One region of the Streptomyces sp. NPDC037301 genome, then DNA from elsewhere that is predicted to be linked to it. Evidence: riboswitches for the same ligand, from Rfam matches in the RefSeq annotation. Region 1 holds a riboswitch; each other region holds the start of a gene.

Region 1 (2,192 bases):
GCCGGCCGCCTCAAGGTCGTTCACCTCGTTCCGCAGTGCGAGGGCGACCTGGCGCGCGGTCTCGCCGAGCGGCTGGTCGTCACGGACGAAGGACCAGGCGAGCATGGTGACGGGACCTGTGAGCATGCCCTTGACCGGACGGGCGGTGAGCGACTGTGCGTACGCCGTCCAGCGCACCGTCATCGGCTCCGGCCGGGAGATGTCCCCGGCCAGGATCGGCGGCCGGACATACCGTGTGCCGTACGACTGGACCCAGCCGTGCTGAGTCGCGAGGTACCCGACGAGCTGCTCGGCGAAGTACTGCGCCATGTCGTTGCGTTCGGGCTCGCCGTGCACCAGCACATCGACGCCCGCCTTCTCCTGGAACGCCAGCACCTCCTGGATCTCCGACTCGATGCGCTTGTCGTACGTGGCGGTGTCGATGCGTCCGGCCCGCAAATCGGCGCGTGCGGTGCGCAGTTGGGCCGTTTGGGGAAGTGAGCCGATAGTGGTCGTCGGCAGCAACGGAAGCCGCAGACAGTCATGTTGGGGCGCTGCCCGCTGTGGATACGACACCTCGCGGCGCCCGTCGGACTCCGTGACGGCAGCGGCCCGTGCCCGTACCGTCGAGTCATGGGTGATCGCAGAACCGGCCCGTGAGGCCAGATCGGCACGGTTCGCGGCGAGTTCGGCGGCGATCGCGTCCGTACCCCGTGCGAGGCCCCGGGCCAGGGTGGCGATCTCGGCAGACTTCTGCCGGGCGAAGGCCAGCCGGCGGGCCACCTGCGGGTCGATGTCGCGCTCGGCGGTCGCGTCGAGGGGGACGTGCGGCAGGGAGCAGGAGGCCGCCACATCGACCCGGCCCGCGAGGCCGAGCAGGGTGCCGAGCGTGGTGAGGGACTGCTGATAGTCGTTGATCCATACGTTGCGGCCGTCGACGACCCCGGCGACCAGTCGCCTGCCCGGCAGACCGCCGACTGAGGTTTTCCCTTGGCGGGGACAGCCGTACACGGTGGCCCGGGCTGCCGCGGCTGCGGACTTGCCGGTCACGGAACTCTCCTTCGCGAGCGTGTGTCCTGATACGACCCCGGGACGGATCGAAGGCGCGAAGGGATGACGGACCGGGCGGAACCGCAACGCCGTGGAGGCGCGCGTGCCCTGCCCGATGTGTACGCCGACCCGCCCACGAGGTCACCGAGATCACCGTGCGCGTCCGACGCGCACGGGCAGTGGCAGTGGCAGGTCTTCGGACTCGCGGGCACTTCTCGCGTACGAGACACCTACTGGCCGTCGCTTCCCGGACCCCGTATCGGGTCCAGTGCTTGATGACGGCGGTCGTTCCCACTCACCGCTGCGGGGCAGTCCCGGATTCCCACCGGGTTCCCTCTTGCGACGCGCCTGTCTGGCGGACAGGGCGAACCAGCTGCACCACCACAGTAGGCGCTGACCGGCGGTTCCGGCACGTCAGTTGTTCATACCGTGGGCCACGGGAGGACGTCAGTCCCCCGGTGCGGGGGACAGCGGCTGCCCACAGTGCAGGTTCCACCGTCCGGACCGGCCGCTGAGCCCGGTCAGCGTCAGCGGGGCGACGTCCAGCCGCCAGAACGCCTCCGTCGGGAGAGCGAGCGCCCGTACGATCAACGCCCGCACCACCGCAGGCTCGACGACCCCCAGCACACGGCCGCCCTCGTCGCCGTACAGGGGTTGGAGGGCATCCAGCCAGCGGCCGACCCTGGCGCAGAACTCCAGCAACGGTTCGCCACCGTGCGGAGCCGCCGAAGGATCGGTCATCCAGGCCGATACCGCCTCCGGCTCGCTCCCGCTCACCTCCTCCAGCCGCTGCCCGCTCCACCGGCCCATGTCCCAGCCACGGAGCGCGAGTTCGTGCTCGGCGCGCAACCCCAGCGCGTCGGCGGTCCGGTCGCACCGTTCGGACGGCCCGCAGACATACCGGTCGGCCGCAGGCACCGCTGCCGCTGCGGCCCTGGCCCGCCGGACCCCGACCGCGTCGAGCGGCGCATTGCCGTCGAAGCGGGCCTCGCGCAGCGCGGCGTTGAGCGCCGGTGAGATCAACATCACCTTTATCGTCATGACCGGGTCAACTCCCTGAAGTCCGGCCCCGCAAGTGCACCCACCATGGCATCCGGGCGTTCCGGTCCCGCCGACGGCACCATGGCCGAGCCTGCTCCCAGGCGGTATCGTCCGATGAGCAT
Region 2 (2,192 bases), on a different contig from region 1:
GCGGGCTGGGCGGTCGGCATGGTGTACGGGACGGTGGCCGCGTACGGGGTCGCCAGCCCGACCCAGGCACACTTCGGCGGGTCGTCCAAGGAGATCCCGGGCATCGGCGAGATCGGCTACATCGGCCTGACCGCGTTCGTGCTGAACGTGGTGGTGACGGTGGTGCTCACCTTCGTCCTGAACGCCGTGAAGGCACCCGCCGGGATCGACGAGACCTCCCCGGCCGACTACACGGCCGACGCGGGCGACCCGGGCGTCCGGGCGGAGCTCCCGCCGGCCACGGCGGGAGCCCCGGGCGGCGGCCACTGACGACCGCTCCCACGGCCGGATGACGGCCCGTCGCGCCCCCTTCAGCGGGGCGTGGCGGGCCGTCCGTCTGCTCCGACAGGGGATCGCACGGCTTGTCCCGTCGACTCGACTTCTGTTGCGCGACACAACATGTGGGGGCCGTCCCATCCAGCGGCCCCCACATGTATGCTCGTGCTCGCTGTCGTCGCAGGGAAATCCGGTGCGAATCCGGAACTGTCCCGCAACGGTGTATTCAGTGTGCTTTTGCGCACCTTCAAGTAAGTCCGAGGACCTGCCGACAGCGCATCCGGCTCGACCGAACCGGATGCCAGACGTCCGGGCCTCGCGGATGGGCCGGTGGACGCCGTAATGAGTGCTGCCCCGACGCGGGCCCGCCTCTGCCCGGCTGCCCCGCTCCCCGCCGGCCCCGAGCCGAGCGAGGGAGAGCACCACGTGACCATCGCGCCAGCCGATCCGGCTTCAGTCGCTGTGTCCGAAGCGGCCGAGTCCGAGGGAACCGCACACGACGGACCGGGGACCGCACTGCTGCGGACCCTGACCGACCTCACCGTCGATCTGCCCGACACCGACCCCGGTCGCGTCGCCGCCGCCGCGCTGCGCGGCCGTAGCGCCCGGTCGGACGAGGCGGAGTTGCGCTCGCTGGCAACGGAGGCCGCCGCGGGGCTGATCTCCGAGGACCCCGCCTACTCCCGGCTCGCGGCCAGGCTGCTGACCCGCACCATCGCGGACGAGGCGGCGAGCCAGGGCGCGGTCTCCTTCTCCGCCGCGGTCGCCGTCGGGCACCGCGAGGGCCTGATCGCGGACCGTACCGCCGGGTTCGTCGCGCTGCACGCGGCCGCACTCGACGCGCTGGTGGAGCGTTCGCTCGCCGACGGCGCCGACGACCGCTTCGGTTACTTCGGGCTGCGGACCCTGCACAGCCGCTATCTGCTGCGTCACCCGCACACCCGCCAGGTCATCGAGACGCCGCAGCACTTCATGCTGCGCGTCGCGGCCGGACTCGCCGAGGACGACTCGAAGCGCGCCCTGGACGAAGTCGCGGCACTGTACGGGCTGATGAGCCGGCTCGACTACCTGCCGTCCTCGCCGACCCTGTTCAACTCCGGCACCCGGCATCCGCAGATGTCCTCCTGCTATCTGCTGGACTCCCCGCTCGACGAGCTCGACTCGATCTATGACCGCTACCACCAGGTGGCGCGGCTCTCCAAGCACGCGGGCGGAATCGGTCTCTCGTACTCCCGCATCCGCGCCCGCGGTTCACTGATCCGCGGCACCAACGGGCACTCCAACGGCATCGTGCCGTTCCTGAAGACGCTCGACGCCTCCGTCGCCGCGGTCAACCAGGGTGGCCGCCGCAAGGGCGCCGCCGCCGTCTACCTGGAGACCTGGCACGCGGACATCGAGGAGTTCCTGGAGCTGCGCGACAACACGGGTGAGGACCAGCGGCGTACGCACAACCTCAACCTGGCGCACTGGATCCCGGACGAGTTCATGCGCCGGGTCGACGCGGACGGCGACTGGTCACTGTTCTCGCCCGCCGATGTGCCCGAGCTGGTCGACCTGTGGGGCGACGAGTTCGACGCCGCGTACCGGGCAGCCGAGGCCAAGGGGCTGGCCCGCAAGTCGATGCCGGCCCGTGAGCTGTACGGCCGGATGATGCGTACCCTCGCGCAGACCGGCCAGGGCTGGATGACGTTCAAGGACGCCTCCAACCGGACCGCGAACCAGACCGCCGAGCCGGGCCGCGTCGTCCACTCGTCGAATCTGTGCACCGAGATCCTCGAAGTCACCGATGACGGCGAGACGGCCGTCTGCAACCTGGGTTCGGTCAACCTCGGTGCGTTCGTCGCCGACGGTGGCATCGACTGGGAGCGGCTGGACGC
Region 3 (2,192 bases), on a different contig from region 1:
GCACGAGCCAGCGGCAGATGCCTGCTGTGACGACGCTCTTGCCCGCGTCCGAGGTGGTTCCGGCGACCAGCAGCCCGCCGCTCATGTCCGTCTCCGTCCTGCGATCCGACGTCCTGTGACTTGAAGTTCCGTGACCTGAAGTCCTGCGGACCGAAGTCCTGCGGACCGAAGTCCTGCGGACCGAAGTCCTGCGATCCGTCGTGCGGCGAGGCCCGCACCCAGTCGTCCCGCCACACACACGCCGAGGGCCAGCGCGCTCACCCGGCGCGACAGCCGTACCGCGCGTTCGATGTCCTCGGTCTCCACCGCCCGGCCCGCCTCCCCGTTGAGGACGGGGCGGTGTTCGACCCGGCCGCCGTACGCGAGGGTCCCGCCGAGCCGTACGCCGAGCGCACCCGCGAACGAGGCCTCCACCGGGCCCGCGTTGGGGCTCGGGTGCTTCGCCGCGTCGGCCCGCCACGCCCGTACCGCTCCACGTGGCCGCCCCCCGGCGGCCACGGCGAGCAGGGCCGTGAGCCGGGCACCGGGCCAGCCCGCGAGGTCGTCGAGGCGGGCCGAGGCCCAGCCGTAGCGCCGGTGGCGGGGCGACTTGTGGCCGACCATGGCGTCGAGGGTGTTGGCGGCCCGGAAGCCGACGAGCCCGGGCACACCGGCCAGCGCACCCCACACCAGGGCGCCGACCACGGCGTCCGAGGTGTTCTCGGCCACGGACTCCACCACGGCGCGGGCGATCTGCGGTCCGTCGAGGGAGTACGGGTCGCGCCCGCACAGATGCGGCAGACGCTCGCGGGCCGACTCGATGTCACCGGCGGCCAGGGCGCCGCCGATCGCCCGGGCCTCACGCCCCAGGGACGTACCGCCGACGACGGACCAGGTGGCGGCCGCGGTCAGTGCGACGGAGGCGGCGGGGTGGCTGCGTACGGCACGGGTGACCAGCGCGGCACCACCCGCGGCGCCTCCGGCGCAGACGAGCATGTGCAGCGCGCCCCACCCGCGGTGGTCGCGCCACAGACGGCGCTCGACGCCCGCCGCGGCCCGCCCGAAGGCGGCGACCGGATGCCCCCTGCGGGGGTCACCGAGCAGCAGATCGCCGATCAGACCGGCCGTGGCGCCGTACGCGAAAATGCGGTCGGCACGCACGGCTCAACCGGCCGTTACGCCTCGAAGGACCTTCGTACAGGCGGCTCTCGTCGAGAGCGCCACAGGAACGGACGCACGGCAGCCAGGCATGGCGATATGTCCTCACTCAGGGTCCGCGCCCTGGTTCGACGTGACCGGCGACGAGAGTCTCCTGGCTCCCGGATCCGCAGTTCCCCCGGCCTTCCAACCCGCTCGCGCGTGCCGTGACTTCCGGTGTGGGGGACTGCTCCCCGGTGACAGTGGCGGGACCGCGCCGGATTCGCACCGGCTTCCTCTGCTGTCGCCGTAATTGGCTCCGGCAGTCCACCACGCTCCGCGAACGCCCGTCAACTTGCCGTTGACCTGCGAAGGTGCAGTGTGCTGAGCCCCACATCGGGCCGGGCACACCACAACGGGCCGGACACACGAGGTGTGTCCGGCCCGACGGGGGAGTGCGTGGAGGAGGGCTCAGGCGACGATCAGATAGATCCCGTACGCGACCGCCGCAGCGCACAGCGCGAAGCAGACGTAGGCGCCGGCGCGGGCCAGCAGCAGCGAGCCGCCGGAGCCGCCCTGCGCCGCCGGTTCGGGCTGCTTGGAGAGACCGACGATGCCCAGGGTGAAGAAACCCACCAGCGCGACGGTGACGACGAGGGAGACGCCGAAGACGGAGCCGAGGGCTGCCCAGTCGATGTTCATGCTGAATCCTTAGACGGTCTGCCTAGGCGGCTGGCCTAGACGGTGGCGGGTCGCGCCGGGTCCTGGGTGGTTCCGGCCGGAGCCGGAATGGTGGTCTTGAGGTCCTGGGCCGCTGCCTGGGCCACGGTGAGCGGCGGGCTGACGGCGGCGATGGCCGTGGTGACGACGCCCGCGGGCTCGGCGTCGCCGCCCGTCGGCGCGACATCGCCGTGGCCGACCGGCTTGCGGCGCGACACCAGCCAGATCGCCCCGGAGCCCACGACCAGCAGCGCCGCGACGACCACGACACCCCAGGTGCCCTGCTTGGTGAGGAGTTCCGCGCCCGCGCCGACCAGGCCCGCGGCCGGCAGTGTCAGACCCCAGGCGACGAACAT
Region 4 (2,192 bases), on a different contig from region 1:
CGACCGTGCCGGGCTGGTCATGGGTGAGGGCGCCGCCGTCATGGTGCTGGAACGGGCGGACGACGCCGTCGCCCGGGGCGCCACGCCGCGGGCACTGCTCGCGGGCACCGGCGCCACCACCGACGCCCACCACCCCACAAGCCCGCACCCGTCCGGCGCGGTCGCCCAGGCCGCGGTCGAGGCCGCGTTGCGCGACGCGGGCTGGGCGACCGAGGACGTCGAGCACGTCAACGCACACGGCACGGCGACACCGATCAACGACGCCACCGAGGCCGCCCTCATCGGCCGGGTCTACCCGCACCGGCCGCCCGTCACCGCCCCGAAGGGCGTACTCGGGCACTGCATGGGGGCGGCCGGAGCGATCGAGGCAGGACTGACCGTCCTGACGCTCCAGCGCGGAGTCGTACCGCCGATCGCCAACCTGGACGCCCCGGCGCCCGAGTTCGACATCAACTGCGTCACCGAGCAACCCCTGCGCAAGTCCATCCGGCGCGCCGTCAGTCACTCCTTCGGCTTCGGCGGGCACAACGCCGTGATCGCTCTTGAGCGTCCGTAGGCATCGGGCAGGTGGTGCGACGGGAGCACAGCCCGGCGTACCACCGGCCACACCGCCCATGAGCTGCGCGGAGGCTCGTGATAGCTTGCCGAAGCCAGTCAAACTCCACGTAGGGGTCAGGGAATCCGGTGAGAATCCGGAACTGACGCGCAGCGGTGAGGGGGACGGGCGGGGCCACGGCCACTGGGACACCCGCAGGTGTCCTGGGAAGGCGTCCCGTCCGTAGGAGCCCGAGTCCGAAGACCTGCTGGCACCTGCGACCCGGTACCGGGCGCAGGACTCCGTACAGCGGGCTCCGCGCATGAGCCCCGAGACGCAGAGGGACTCCGTGCCGTCCATAGCCAGCCCTGTCCGCGCCATTGCCCTGCTCTCGGCGGGACTCGTCCTGCTGACCGCCTGCGGGGGCGGAACGAGCAGCTCTGCCGCGAAGTCCGGCTCCGCCGACGGATACCCCGTGACGCTGAAGAACTGTGGACGCACCGTCACCGTCGATGCCGCACCGCAGCGGGCCGTTTCGGTCGACCAGGGATCGACGGAGATCCTGCTCTCCCTCGGCCTCGCCGACCGGCTGGCCGCCACCTCGACCTGGACCGACCCGGTGATGAAGGGCCTGGAGAAGGCCAACGCCAAGGTTCCCAGGATCGCGGACAACCGGCCGTCGTCGGAGAAGGTCCTCGACCAGGAACCCGACTTCATCAGCGCGTCGTTCGAGTCGACGCTCGCCAAGGGCGGCGTCGCGCCCCGCGAACAGTTCGAGGATCTCGGCGTCCCGACCTATGTCTCGCCCGCCGACTGCACCGGCAAGGACAACAGCGGTGGCGGCGACGGAGCCCGTACCGCGCCACTGCCCATGGACAGCGTGTATGACGAAGTGCGCGACCTGGCCAAGGTGTTCGGCGTGCAGAAACGCGGCGACACACTCGTGGCGCAGCTGCGGGACCGGGTGAAGAAGGCGACCGAGGGCGTCGACGCCTCCGACGCCACCCTCCTCTACTGGTTCTCCGACTCCAAGGCCCCGTACCTGGCCGGCTGCTGCGGAGCGCCCGGCATCATCACCAGGGAACTCGGCGCGAAGAACGTCTTCGACGACACCCATGAGGAATGGCCCCAGATCGGCTGGGAGACCGTCGCCGACCGCAACCCCGACGTCCTGGTCATCGGAGACCTGACCCGCAAGGCACAGACCGCCGAGAGCGCCGCGAAGAAGATCGAATTCCTGGAGTCCAACCCCGTCACGAGGAACATGGACGCCGTCAGGCACAAGCGGTACGTCCTGCTGAGCGGCCAGGCCATGAACCCATCCATCCGGACGGTCGAGGGTGTGGAACGCGTCGCCGCCGGGCTGCGCACATTCGGATTCGCGGGGTGACGGACACCGAACGGGCCACGGCGGTGGACGCGTCACGGGCCTCCGAAGCGGCCGTGCGCAGTGGCACGGGGATACGGAAGCTGCGCGGCGCAACTCTGTGGGCCTGTGGCGTCGCACTGCTCATGCTGTCCGTCGCGGTCGCCATCACCATCGGCCCCGCCCGTATCTCCGTCGCCGACGTCTGGTCCACGGTCGCCTCCCACCTCGGCTGGGGCCGGTCACGGCTCACCCCGATCCGGGACGGCATCATCTGGAACCTGCGCATGC

The links. A riboswitch is a leader RNA that binds a small molecule or an ion and turns the genes downstream of it on or off. The one in region 1 is predicted to bind cobalamin.
Region 2: linked by a shared signal. The riboswitch ahead of ACZ7IB_RS04515 (ribonucleoside-diphosphate reductase subunit alpha) and the one ahead of metE (5-methyltetrahydropteroyltriglutamate--homocysteine S-methyltransferase) in region 1 are both predicted to bind cobalamin.
Region 3: linked by a shared signal. The riboswitch ahead of ACZ7IB_RS18245 (cobalamin biosynthesis protein) and the one ahead of metE (5-methyltetrahydropteroyltriglutamate--homocysteine S-methyltransferase) in region 1 are both predicted to bind cobalamin.
Region 4: linked by a shared signal. The riboswitch ahead of ACZ7IB_RS35905 (ABC transporter substrate-binding protein) and the one ahead of metE (5-methyltetrahydropteroyltriglutamate--homocysteine S-methyltransferase) in region 1 are both predicted to bind cobalamin.

What each region holds. Positions count from the first base shown of each region.
Region 1 covers NZ_JBVJWD010000019.1:16,265-18,456, reverse strand. Annotated here, with positions in the region: partial or broken gene metE (5-methyltetrahydropteroyltriglutamate--homocysteine S-methyltransferase) at 1-960, opposite strand, end outside; cobalamin riboswitch at 1,200-1,418, opposite strand; gene ACZ7IB_RS27415 (histidine phosphatase family protein) at 1,477-2,070, opposite strand.
Region 2 covers NZ_JBVJWD010000002.1:263,908-266,099, reverse strand. Annotated here, with positions in the region: gene mctP (monocarboxylate uptake permease MctP) at 1-309, shown strand, start outside; adenosylcobalamin-variant (AdoCbl-variant) riboswitch at 488-590, shown strand; gene ACZ7IB_RS04515 (ribonucleoside-diphosphate reductase subunit alpha) at 742-2,192, shown strand, end outside.
Region 3 covers NZ_JBVJWD010000010.1:61,179-63,370, reverse strand. Annotated here, with positions in the region: gene ACZ7IB_RS18250 (cobyric acid synthase) at 1-85, opposite strand, end outside; gene ACZ7IB_RS18245 (cobalamin biosynthesis protein) at 82-1,140, opposite strand; cobalamin riboswitch at 1,285-1,415, opposite strand; gene ACZ7IB_RS18240 (hypothetical protein) at 1,588-1,818, opposite strand; gene ACZ7IB_RS18235 (inorganic phosphate transporter) at 1,854-2,192, opposite strand, start outside.
Region 4 covers NZ_JBVJWD010000035.1:24,823-27,014, forward strand. Annotated here, with positions in the region: gene ACZ7IB_RS35900 (beta-ketoacyl-[acyl-carrier-protein] synthase family protein) at 1-556, shown strand, start outside; cobalamin riboswitch at 635-822, shown strand; gene ACZ7IB_RS35905 (ABC transporter substrate-binding protein) at 858-1,925, shown strand; gene ACZ7IB_RS35910 (FecCD family ABC transporter permease) at 1,922-2,192, shown strand, end outside.